Regions from separate parts of the Erwinia sp. 009765445 genome, predicted to be linked through region 1. Evidence: riboswitches for the same ligand, from Rfam matches in the RefSeq annotation. Region 1 holds a riboswitch; each other region holds the start of a gene.
What was found. Region 1 has a riboswitch for thiamine pyrophosphate ahead of thiB (thiamine ABC transporter substrate binding subunit). Riboswitches for the same ligand answer to the same signal wherever they lie in the genome.
Positions count from the first base shown of each region.

Region 2: linked by a shared signal. The riboswitch ahead of thiM (hydroxyethylthiazole kinase) and the one ahead of thiB (thiamine ABC transporter substrate binding subunit) in region 1 are both predicted to bind thiamine pyrophosphate.
Region 3: linked by a shared signal. The riboswitch ahead of thiC (phosphomethylpyrimidine synthase ThiC) and the one ahead of thiB (thiamine ABC transporter substrate binding subunit) in region 1 are both predicted to bind thiamine pyrophosphate.

Region 1 covers NZ_JBYUWC010000003.1:165,847-169,581, reverse strand. The annotation lists gene thiP (thiamine/thiamine pyrophosphate ABC transporter permease ThiP) at 1-1,101, opposite strand, end outside; gene thiB (thiamine ABC transporter substrate binding subunit) at 1,077-2,063, opposite strand; TPP riboswitch at 2,108-2,214, opposite strand; gene sgrR (HTH-type transcriptional regulator SgrR) at 2,250-3,735, opposite strand, start outside.
Region 2 covers NZ_JBYUWC010000019.1:72,365-76,099, forward strand. The annotation lists gene AC3Y5R_RS19375 (hypothetical protein) at 1-36, opposite strand, end outside; gene AC3Y5R_RS19380 (hypothetical protein) at 228-350, shown strand; gene AC3Y5R_RS19385 (hypothetical protein) at 574-1,443, shown strand; TPP riboswitch at 1,601-1,703, shown strand; gene thiM (hydroxyethylthiazole kinase) at 1,739-2,530, shown strand; gene thiD (bifunctional hydroxymethylpyrimidine kinase/phosphomethylpyrimidine kinase) at 2,527-3,327, shown strand; gene fbaB (class I fructose-bisphosphate aldolase) at 3,483-3,735, shown strand, end outside.
Region 3 covers NZ_JBYUWC010000012.1:6,663-10,397, reverse strand. The annotation lists gene thiC (phosphomethylpyrimidine synthase ThiC) at 1-1,684, opposite strand, end outside; TPP riboswitch at 1,775-1,875, opposite strand; gene rsd (sigma D regulator) at 1,999-2,505, opposite strand; gene nudC (NAD(+) diphosphatase) at 2,580-3,353, shown strand; gene hemE (uroporphyrinogen decarboxylase) at 3,394-3,735, shown strand, end outside.

The sequences.
Region 1 (3,735 bases):
GGCAAACTCACGCTGCTTAAGCCGGAGTTCCCGGCTGCTCCATAGCAGCATGGTCGTCAGGATCACACAGAGTAGACCCGCAGCCACCGCAATACGGACTGAAGTGAACGTGGCCTGCCACAGCGCCGGTTGTTGCAGCACGGTGGGCAAGCCGCGATTGATACCATCCACAATCACCGCCAGCAGTGGCGGTACTAGCAGCAGCAGGGCCAGCGAGATCAGTACAGTATCCAGAGTTTTTGCCGACAGGCTGTCCTGCGGATTACGCCAACCGCTGACGCTGGCCGTGCCGGACGGAATGGCTTTACTGAGGCGCTGGCTGAGCATCACCAGCCCCAGGCAGCACGCCATCTGAATCAGCGCCAGCAGCGCCGCTCGCCCCGGATCGTAATCAAAGCTCAGCGCCTGGAAAATGGCGAGTTCGATGGTGGTCGCTTTGGGACCGCCGCCCAGTGACAGCACGGTGGCAAAGCTGGCGAAGCACAGCATAAAGATCAGCGCACCGGCTGGCAGGATTTGGCGTCGCAGCCACGGCCATTCCACAATGCGGAAGTGATACCAGCCTTTCATGCCCAGTTGAGCGGCCAGCTGGCGCTGCTCGCCGGGTATTTGCTCCAGCGCCTGCAACAGTAACCGGGACGCCAGCGGGAGGTTAAAGAAAACATGTGCCAGCAGGATGCCCTGCAGCCCGTAAGGGGTGAAATTGTACTCGATTCCAAGCCCGGCACAGAGCGTGGCCAGCCAGCCGGTGCGGCCGTAAACGCTGAGGATACCGAACACCGCCACCAGCACCGGCAACACCAGCGTCATGGCGCACAACCTCAGCAAGGCTTCTCTTCCCCTGAAGCGGCGTCGGTACAGCGCACGGGCCAGCGGGATCGCGGGCACCACAGCCAGTACGGCGGAGAGAGAAGCCTGCAGGAATGAGAAGCGCAGCACGTGCCACAGATAATCATCATGCCAGACAGCGCTCCAGTCGATCTCTGGCGCGTTGTACCACAAAGCACAGAAAGCCAGAAGAGCCACGGCGACCAGCAGCATCGCTGCCAGCCCGCCGGGCACTAAAGCCGCGAGGATCAGCGGCTGACGGCGCGTTGCCATGCACTGATCCATTCGCTGCGATGGCTGGCCACTTCCTGCGGGGGGTATTGCAGTGAGGTGGCCGGAACGGTCAGGGTATCAAACCCGGCTGGCAGCTGGCTTTTCACTACCGGATACATCCAGTTGCCGGTCGGGATGGTGTCCTGGAAGGGTTTATCCAGCATGAACTGCATAAACTTCTGCGCCAGCTGTGGCTGTTTGCTGGATTTCAGCTGCCCGGCAACTTCAACCTGCAGGTAGTGGCCTTCGCTGAAGTTGGCCGCAGCATACTGCGACTTCTTCTCTTCGATCAGGTGATACGCCGGAGAAGTGGTGTAACTGAGCACCATGTCGCTCTCGCCCTTCAGGAACAGCCCATAGGCTTCACTCCAGCCCTTGGTCACGGTGACCGTTTTCTTCGCCAGTTTCTGCCAGGCTTCCGGGGATTTATCGCCATAGACTTTCTGCATCCACAGCAGCAGGCCCAGGCCTGGCGTGCTGGTACGGGGATCTTCATAAATCACCTTCAGCGGGCGATCGGTCTCCACCAGTTCTTTCAGGCTTTTCGGCGGATTTTGCAGCTTAGTTTTGTCATAAACAAAGGCGTACCAGCCATAGTCAAAAGGCACAAATGTGCTGTCTTTCCAGCCGCCAGGCACGGTGGTTTTGCTGGTGTCGACGTTGCTTTTGGCAAACAGGTTGGTTTTTTCAGCGGCATCCAGCAGGTTGTTATCCAGCCCCAGTACCACGTCAGCCTTGCTGTTTTTACCTTCCATACGCACGCGATTAAGCAGCGAAACGCCGTCTTCCAGCGTGACGTACTTCAGTTCGCAGCCGCAGTTGGCTTCAAAGGCTTTCTTGATTGCCGGGCCGGGGCCCCAGTCGGCAGAGAAGGAGTCGTAGGTGTAAACCGTAAGCTGAGGTTTGGCGGCAAAAGCAGGGAATGCACTGATAATTAGCAGAGGAAGGACTTTCTTTAACACTTTGCGTTTCCTTGATGGTTAGGGTATCGCAAAGGATCTGAGCGGGCTAAAACACTCTCAAATCCCTACGCCGGTATAATCCGGATCAGGTTCGACGGGTCTGTCTCAGCGTAAGAAGTTAATAACCTGTTACGCACCCCGTTGAGAACGGCCTATTCTAGTGATTTCACGGCGGTAGCGAAAGCGTCATGATTCGGGCGGGGCAAACCAGGCAGATTTAAAGTCAAACCAGCCCAAAGTGTTCATCCGCACGCCGCGCATGCTTCGTTCACCTTCCAGCAGCAGCCAGTGGTGGAACAGGGGATGCAGGCTGTAGGTGTTGATCAACTGTTTGCTCCATTCCGCCAGCGGTAGCTTCTGTTCACGCCACAGCTGTGCATCTTTTTCCCAGTCAATTTTCACGCAGTGGTGCACCAGCGGGACTTCATAAAGCAGGGCGAACAGCGAGAACTCCAGCGGCAGGGTAAAGTTAGCGCTGCCCAGCCAGATATCGCTTTCTGCCTCGCCACGGTGCCAGGTCTCATAGTCGACCTGCTGAGTCACCAGTTTCACACCGTTCGCCGCCAGAATGGGTTCAAGCGCGTTGGCGATACCCTGATGTTCAATATGATCGTTGTACCAGGTGAGCGTCAGCGAGGTCAGTCCCTCAGGTTTGGGAGTGACGGTCATATCTCGCCGGTGGTGCCAGCGTGGCAGCAGGCCATAGGCCGGGAACCAGTAGCGCTGATAGCCAATTCCCGCATTGCTGAGCAGGGCTATCGGATTGAAAATCATGCTCACCCAGCGCCGCAGTTGTTCATTGCGTCCCTGTTCAGAACGCTGGTCGAACAGCAGGAAGTAACAGCCTTCTTCCAGGCGGCTCTCTTCTGATTTTTCGTCAACGTTGCCGCCCTGTAGCCTGACGCCGGAATAGACCAGTTCCTCGCTGATATCCGGCAGCACCCAGATGTTGACCTCGTCGATCAGCGCACGGAAACCAAAATAGTCATCAAAAGCCTGGATCCGCAGCTGGGTCTGCTGATTTCGCACCACGGCATAGGGGCCAGTGCCAACCGGTTGACGGGAGAAGTCCGGCATTGAAGGCCACTCTTCTGGCAGGATCATGGTATTGACGCTACCCAGCAGCCACGGCAGCCAGCTTTCGGGATGGTGCAGGTGGATATCCAGTGTCCAGGGGGTGGAAGAGGCAATTTGCCGGAGGTTGGCGTACAGCGGCTGGTTTTTCAGTCTTTCGAGCGTGGCGATAACGTCGGCCATCTCCAGCTCGCGGCCATGATGGAAATGGATTGCGGGACGTAAATAAAAACGCCAGTGCAGTGGCGAGACCTGTTGCCAGTGGTGGGCAATATCGGCTTCTATTTCCCCATTTTCCTCATTTATCCGCGTCAGCCCGCTGAAGATTTGCCGGGCAAGATGCGTCTCCGAACGCCGGAGCGGGGTGCCGGGCAGCAGGTTGAGCAGCGATCGGTAATAGAGCACGCGCAGGATATGTTTGCCCTGGCGGAAGCTCCGTCCCAGATGGGAAATCAGCATCTGGCGGACGGTATTTTTATCTCCCACCAGCTGCACCAGCTGATCGATGCGATCCTGCTCCAGCAGGTCTTCCGCGCGCTGCTGCTGCAGCGCCAGCCCGGTATAGAGGAAGCTGAGCTTCGAGCGTTTTCCCCTGCCA
Region 2 (3,735 bases), on a different contig from region 1:
GCTGATGCCATATTGTTCATTAAGCGGTCTGATCATAATTCGTTTTATTGTGGCCTGTGCGGTGGGCGAGCTGTCGCCCCAAAGTAATCTATAGCCGGACTGTAGCAAAAAGGGCAGGAACGGCAAACATTCCCGGATCTGAGTTGACGGTTTCAGGAAGGCAGGCCAGTGTCAATAAAGACAAAACTGACATGGCCGCCGCTTAGGGTATTGCGGGGTTGCTGAAGATGATCAAGACGATCTGTCTGCTGTTTGTGGCGATGCATGAAATCTGGCGTCTGGATGTTCTGGATAGCCTGGATCTTGAGCGCACCGGGCGGGGAGGTCTGCCCGGCGCATGTGAGGATTAAAAGTTAATATTAATGCCGCCAGCCAGCAACCAGTCGTTAGCGCCTTCCTGCTGCAGTTTGCGCTGATGGCGCACCTGAGTTGTGAAGGCCACATCATTTCTCACTGTCCTATGAAAAAATTTCTGATATTGCCAGGGACACCCAGGACAAGATCGGGCAGTTAAGTCAAGGGCAATGGAAGCAAGCCAAAGACGGATCTTGGGCCTTCAGTGGTGGTGGTGAAATGTCTGACTGGCTGAAAATAATGACCACACGTGGTGGCTTCAGTAGAGAAGGAGCTGGTTCTACTTTACGTGGAGTAAAAGGTCCTGTGGAATTAGCGGTGCTCTTGCAAGGACTTAGAAAATCCGCGACTCTTACAGAGTCAGAATTCACCGCTCTGTCAGAGGTGGTCAATGACTTCTCTTATGTTACAAAATCAGTTAGTTATAATGGTGAGAACGTTATCGATACTCTTGATAATCTTGTTAGCACAGGCCAGATTCTAAACGCTTCTCAACAGAAAAACGTTGATTTTCTGAATAATCTTGGGCAAAAAGCGGATCAGGTTGGAGACTCATTGCAGGACACCTTCGCTGCGAGTTTTGCAAAATCCCTAGAATCAGCCGGGGCATCGACCAAAAGTTTGGATGACGCCTTTGTAGCAGCTAAACCGCTAATCGAAGGCCTGGGGAGCATGGCGGGGGAGACAACCGCGAAGCTGCTGGAATGGTCAACTGCATTAGCTGGATGGGCTAACCGGATGAATACTGAACTATTCGGGACAAAACAGCATCTTTCGGAGAATGGAGCATACTACACAGACTCCCCAATCGGTTACGGTGTAGAGAAAGCTCAGCAGGCCTATAACTTCTTAACTGGTGGGTCATCCCAGATTGCGACAATGGCACAGGCGCAGCCTCAGGCGAGCAACATGTTTGCCAATGCACAAATGGCAGTCCCGCCTATTACTAACAACTTGGGGATTCAGGTCAGTGTTGTGCCGGATGGAACTGCATTCAGCAGTGCTGTATCGGCAACTGCCAGTGAAGTTTATAACAACGGGATTGATAACCTGACATTTGATATGGGCAGTTCGATGTTGAATAAATAAGCCGATGATAAGCCACCTTCAGGGTGGCTTTTTTATGCCTGAAATCTGATTCAAAAATGGGATCACAAGTGGGATCAAAAGTGGTTTACAAAGTGGGATCAAGTCACTTATGCTTTATCTAACTTGGTAAGTGGAATAATCAAAAATTTACTGATTTATCAATGACTCGGGGTGCCGTTTCTTTCCAAAGAAAGGGCTGAGAAAAACCCGTCGAACCTGAACTGGATAATGCCAGCGGAGGGAAGTCAGATGCCGGAGTGCATCGCCTTCTTGATCGCCGGTTGGGAGTGTTACCATGATCCAACCTCATCTCTTCACTGCCCCTCAGGCCGCTGCTTCACTTACTCTTTTCCGCCACACCGCGCCGTTGGTGCATTGCCTGACCAATGATGTGGTGCAGACTTTTACCGCCAATGTTTTGCTGGCGCTGGGGGCTTCTCCGGCGATGGTTATTGAGCCGCAGGAAGCCGCTGAATTCAGCGCCATTGCTGATGGTGTGCTGATCAATGTCGGCACCTTAACTGCCGCGCGCAGCGAAGCGATGCTGATTGCCGTTAAGGCCGCGAATAAAGTGGGCCATCCCTGGACGCTGGATCCGGTCGCGGTGGGCGCACTAACTTTCCGGACTGATTTCTGCCAGCGTTTGCTGGAACATCGTCCGGCGGCCATTCGCGGTAACGCTTCAGAAATTATGGCGCTGGCACGCCAGGCTGTGGCAGGGCGCGGTGTTGACAGCCTGCACAGTTCTGCCGCTGCGCTGGAGGCTGCCCGCCTGCTGGCGCAAACCTGTGGTGCAATTGTGGCAGTGACGGGGGAGGTGGATTACGTCACTGACGGACAACGGCTGCTGGAAATCCCCGGAGGCTCAGCTCTGATGACGCGCGTGGTGGGAACCGGCTGTGCATTATCGGCGGTAGTGGCTGGTTTCTCCGCGCTGCCGGGTGACAGGCTGACGCACATTGCCAGCGCATGTCGTGTGATGAGCCTGGCCGGAGAAAGGGCGGCCTCTGCTGCTGCGGGGCCTGGCAGCTTTGAACCGCTGTTCCTCGACGCGCTGTATGGCCTGGATGCGGAGGTGATGGTATGAAGCGGATTAATGCACTGACCATTGCCGGAACCGATCCAAGCGGCGGAGCAGGGATTCAGGCCGACCTCAAAACATTTTCCGCGCTGGGTGCTTACGGCACCAGCGTGATTACCGCGCTGGTGGCACAAAATACCCGTGGCGTGCAGTCGGTCTGTCGGGTTGAGCCAGATTTCGTGGCTGCGCAACTCTCATCCGTACTCAGTGATGTGCGTACCGACAGCGTTAAAATCGGCATGCTCAGCGAGAGCGATATTGTGGAAGTGGTGGCGGATGGACTGATCTCAGCCGCTATCCCATGGGTGGTGCTGGACACGGTGATGCTGGCAAAAAGCGGCGATCCGCTACTTTCTCCCCGGGCTGTTGCCACGCTGCGTGAGCGACTATTGCCGCAGGTCTCTCTTATCACGCCAAATTTGCCGGAAGCCGCAGCACTGCTGGAATGTGCTGTCGCTCGCGATGAGAAAGAGATGCGCCAGCAGGGAGAGAAGCTGCTGAAAATGGGATGCCAGGCGGTACTGATGAAAGGCGGCCATCTGAGCGATAAAGAGAGCCCGGACTGGCTGTTCACCCGCGACCATCAGGAACGTTTTACGGCCCCCCGCATAGCCACCAAAAACACTCATGGCACGGGCTGTACGCTTTCTGCTGCTCTGGCGGCGCTGCGGCCACGGCACGATAACTGGTTCTCAACCTTGCAGGAAGCGAAGCAGTGGCTGCAGGACGCGCTCGAACAGGCTGATTCGCTGGAAGTGGGCGGCGGACACGGTCCGGTGCACCATTTTCATCGTTGGTGGTAGGCGATTTTTTATAAATTTTTCACAGGGATCGTTCTGAAAAATGGAGTCAGCAATTTGCGTTAAGTGGGGTGATGGGTCCACGCTGTTTGGGGTCAGATTTTCACATGAGTGGGGCAGGGATTAGCCTGCCCTCCCACCTTAAGACAGGAGTTATCATGACGGACATCGTACAGTTATTGGGCAAAGAAGCGGACACTCTTCTGCAACATCGCTGCATGACCATTCCAGCGGACAGCCTCTATTTACCGGGCGCGGATTATGTTGATCGCGTGATGATCGATAACAATCGTTCTCCTGCGGTGCTGCGCAACATGCAGACGCTGTACAACACAGGGCGTCTGGCGGGCACCGGCTACCTTTCCATCCTGCCGGTGGATCAGGGCGTTGAGCACTCCGCGGGCGCATCCT
Region 3 (3,735 bases), on a different contig from region 1:
GCGGATCGAGAGCCAGGTTGAACTGATCTTCCCAGCGGAATTCGAAACGCGCCTTAGACATGGCGTTATCGCGGATCTGCGCGCCAGGATGGCCTTTTGCCAGATCTGCCGCGTGGGCAGCGATCTTATAGGTGATCAGTCCCTGCTTCACATCCTCTTTGTTCGGCAGGCCAAGGTGCTCTTTCGGCGTCACGTAACACAGCATGGCGCAGCCGAACCAGCCGATCATCGCTGCACCAATACCGGAGGTGAAGTGGTCATAACCCGGCGCGATATCGGTGGTCAGCGGGCCAAGGGTATAAAACGGGGCTTCGTGGCAATGCTCGAGTTGCTCGGTCATATTGCGGCGGATCATCTGCATCGGCACGTGGCCGGGGCCTTCGATCATCACCTGCACATCATATTCCCAGGCGATTTTGGTCAGCTCGCCCAGCGTGTGAAGCTCGGCAAACTGAGCCTCGTCGTTGGCATCCTGAATGGAGCCCGGACGCAGGCCATCGCCCAGCGACAGGGAGACGTCGTAAGCCGCACAGATTTCACAAATTTCGCGGAAGTGCTGGTAGAGGAAACTCTCTTTATGATGCGACAGGCACCATTTCGCCATGATTGAGCCGCCGCGGGAAACGATGCCGGTCAGGCGCCTGGCGGTCATCGGCACGTAGCGCAGCAGCACGCCTGCATGGATGGTGAAGTAATCCACGCCCTGTTCGGCCTGCTCAAGCAGGGTGTCGCGGAAGATCTCCCAGTTAAGGTTCTCGGCAATGCCGTTCACCTTTTCCAGCGCCTGATAGATCGGCACCGTGCCGATGGGTACCGGACTGTTACGCAGGATCCACTCGCGGGTTTCGTGGATATTTCTACCGGTGGAGAGATCCATAACGGTATCGGCACCCCAGCGGGCTGACCACACCAGCTTCTCCACTTCTTCTTCGATCGAGGAGCTGACCGCCGAGTTGCCGATGTTGGCATTGATTTTCACCAGGAAATTGCGACCGATGATCATCGGCTCCGATTCCGGGTGGTTGATATTGGCCGGGATGATCGCACGGCCAGCAGCAACTTCCTGGCGGACGAATTCGGCCGTGATGTTTTCCGGCAGATGAGCGCTAAAACTGTTGCCCGGATGCTGCTGCAGCAGGGCTTCCCCACGAATACGCTCGCGTCCCATATTTTCCCGCAGCGCGATAAATTCCATCTCAGGGGTGATCACTCCCAGGCGTGCATAATGCATCTGGGTAACACAGCGGCCAGCCAGCGCCCGGCGTGGATGCGGAAGATTATCAAAACGCAGGTGATCCAGCCCTTCATCGGCCAGCCGTTGCTGAGTATAAACCGAGCTGAGTTGCTCAATTGGTTGAGTATCGCCACGCCCGATGATCCACTCATTACGCAGCCGTGCCAGACCGGCATGCACATCGATTTTCGCTTCAGGATCACCGTAAGGTCCGGCAGTGTCGTAGACCGGCACTGGCTCGTTATCCTCAAACTGCGGGTTATCTTTGCTGCCGCCAACCATTGTCGGGCTTAGCTGGATTTCGCGCATTGGCACGCGAATATCGTCACGGGAGCCCGTCAGCCAGATACGTTTAGAGTTGGGAAAAGCGGTGCCCTGCAGGGAATCGATAAACTGTTGTGCTTCAGCACGCTGCTCACGGCGGGTGGGTTTTTTATCAACGGTAGACATAGCACGTTCCTGAATAAATAGGGAAAGTTGCTTGTCCGGAGTTCGGAGGAGTAAGTGCAGGGTGTGAGGATATACGGGGACACACCATCACTGAATTTTACTCTTGTTCCCTTCGCAGGTACTAACCTGATCAGGTTCCGCGGATCCCGAATTAACGGTCTCAGCCCCGTGGGGCACTCCGACAAGAAGAATTCTGCTTCCCACAGCGGGGAGGGCAGAACGAGTGTGAACGCCTGGTGGCGGGTCACTTAATTGCCCACTCAGCATAAAGGGGCTTTTTGGAAACTACAAGGGTTTTACAAACTGCTAACTTCTCAGGCCGGGCGAGCGAGCGGGGAATCGTTAGCCGCACCCAGTTGCTCCGAGTTTTTATTCAGCGCCAGCTGAATAAATTTATCTTCCAGTGTGAAACGGGCCTCCAGCGCTTCGCCCACGGCCGACAGCGCTGTCTGGAACGCCAGGCAGTTATCATCATCGATAGCATTTTCGAGATGAGAATCGTAAACCTGCATTATCTGCTCAGTATTCGCCTGCAGAGAGGGATAGATTAGCGCGGCTTTTGCCAGTTGTTCACTGCCTTCCATCTCTTCAATAAAGCGTTCATAAATGGTGAAGTGACCGGTAGAAAGATAGTCCACCAGACTCTGGCAAAAAGTATCCAGCGCGTTTTCATCGAGCGTAGTCAGCGAATCCTTGTTAGGCTTGATGCCAACCATCTGATAATAGGCAACCAGCAGCTGCTTACGTGAGCGCAGACAAAAGTCTACCAGGTCACTGCACCCGCCAACGCGCGCGGTCAGAACTTCCAACTGGTTAAGCATGAGTGACTCCGTAAGTGTTTAATTTTTATCTCTAACCCCAATCCAGCACCGTGAAGCTGAGGATGAGCAAATTTATGCAACGTGAGATTTCAAGCGTAGACGCTGGCTGGTGGGTTGTCAGCCACGAACATAAACTTTGGTTACCAAAAGGTCAATTACCATACGGCAATGCACAAGAATTAGGCCTGAGTGGATCGAAAGGATCGTTGATCGGCGAATGGCAGGGTGAGCCGGTGTGGTTGATCTGCGGTAGCCGTAAAGAAGAGATGGGATCGCTGCGGCAGATCCTCGATCAGGACGTTGGCCTGTTCCAGCTTGCCGGGCGTGGGATCCAGCTGGCAGAGTTTTATCGTTCTCATAAGTGGTGCGGCTATTGCGGTCATGAGATGCACCACAGCAAAACCGAATGGGCCTGCCTGTGCAGTCACTGCCGTCAGCGCTATTATCCGCAGATCGCGCCCTGCATTATCGTGGCCATCCGTCGCGGGGAAGAGATCCTGCTGGCGCAGCACACCAAACACCGCAACGGCGTTTACACCGTGCTGGCCGGTTTTGTCGAAGTGGGCGAAACGCTGGAGCAGACAGTAGCGCGTGAGGTGATGGAGGAGAGCGGGCTGAAGGTGAAAAATCTGCGTTATATTTCCTCGCAACCCTGGCCGTTCCCTCAGTCGCTGATGATGGCGTTTATGGCCGATTACGACAGTGGTGAAATCAACATCGATCCGAAAGAGCTGCTGGAGGCGGGCTGGTATCGCTTTGATGCGTTGCCACAGCTGCCGCCTGCGGGGACCGTGGCTCGCCGTTTGATTGAAGATACCGTTGTCCTCTGCCGCGCCGAGGCGGAATGAATGGTATACTGCGCGCCTGAAAAAGAGAGAGTCATTAAAGATGAGTGAACTGAAGAACGATCGTTATCTGCGCGCCCTGCTGCGCCAGCCGGTAGATGTGACGCCAGTGTGGATGATGCGCCAGGCCGGACGCTATTTGCCAGAGTACAAAGTCACGCGCGCCCAGGCCGGTGATTTTATGTCGCTGTGCAAAAATGCCGAACTGGCCTGTGAAGTGACGCTGCAGCCTCTGCGTCGCTATCCGCTGGATGCCGCGATCCTGTTCTCTGATATTCTGACCATCCCTGATGCGATGGGGCTGGGCCTCTATTTTGAAGCCGGTGAAGGTCCTCGTTTCTCTTCCCCGGTGACCTGCCGGGAAGATGTTGAAAAGCTGCCAGTC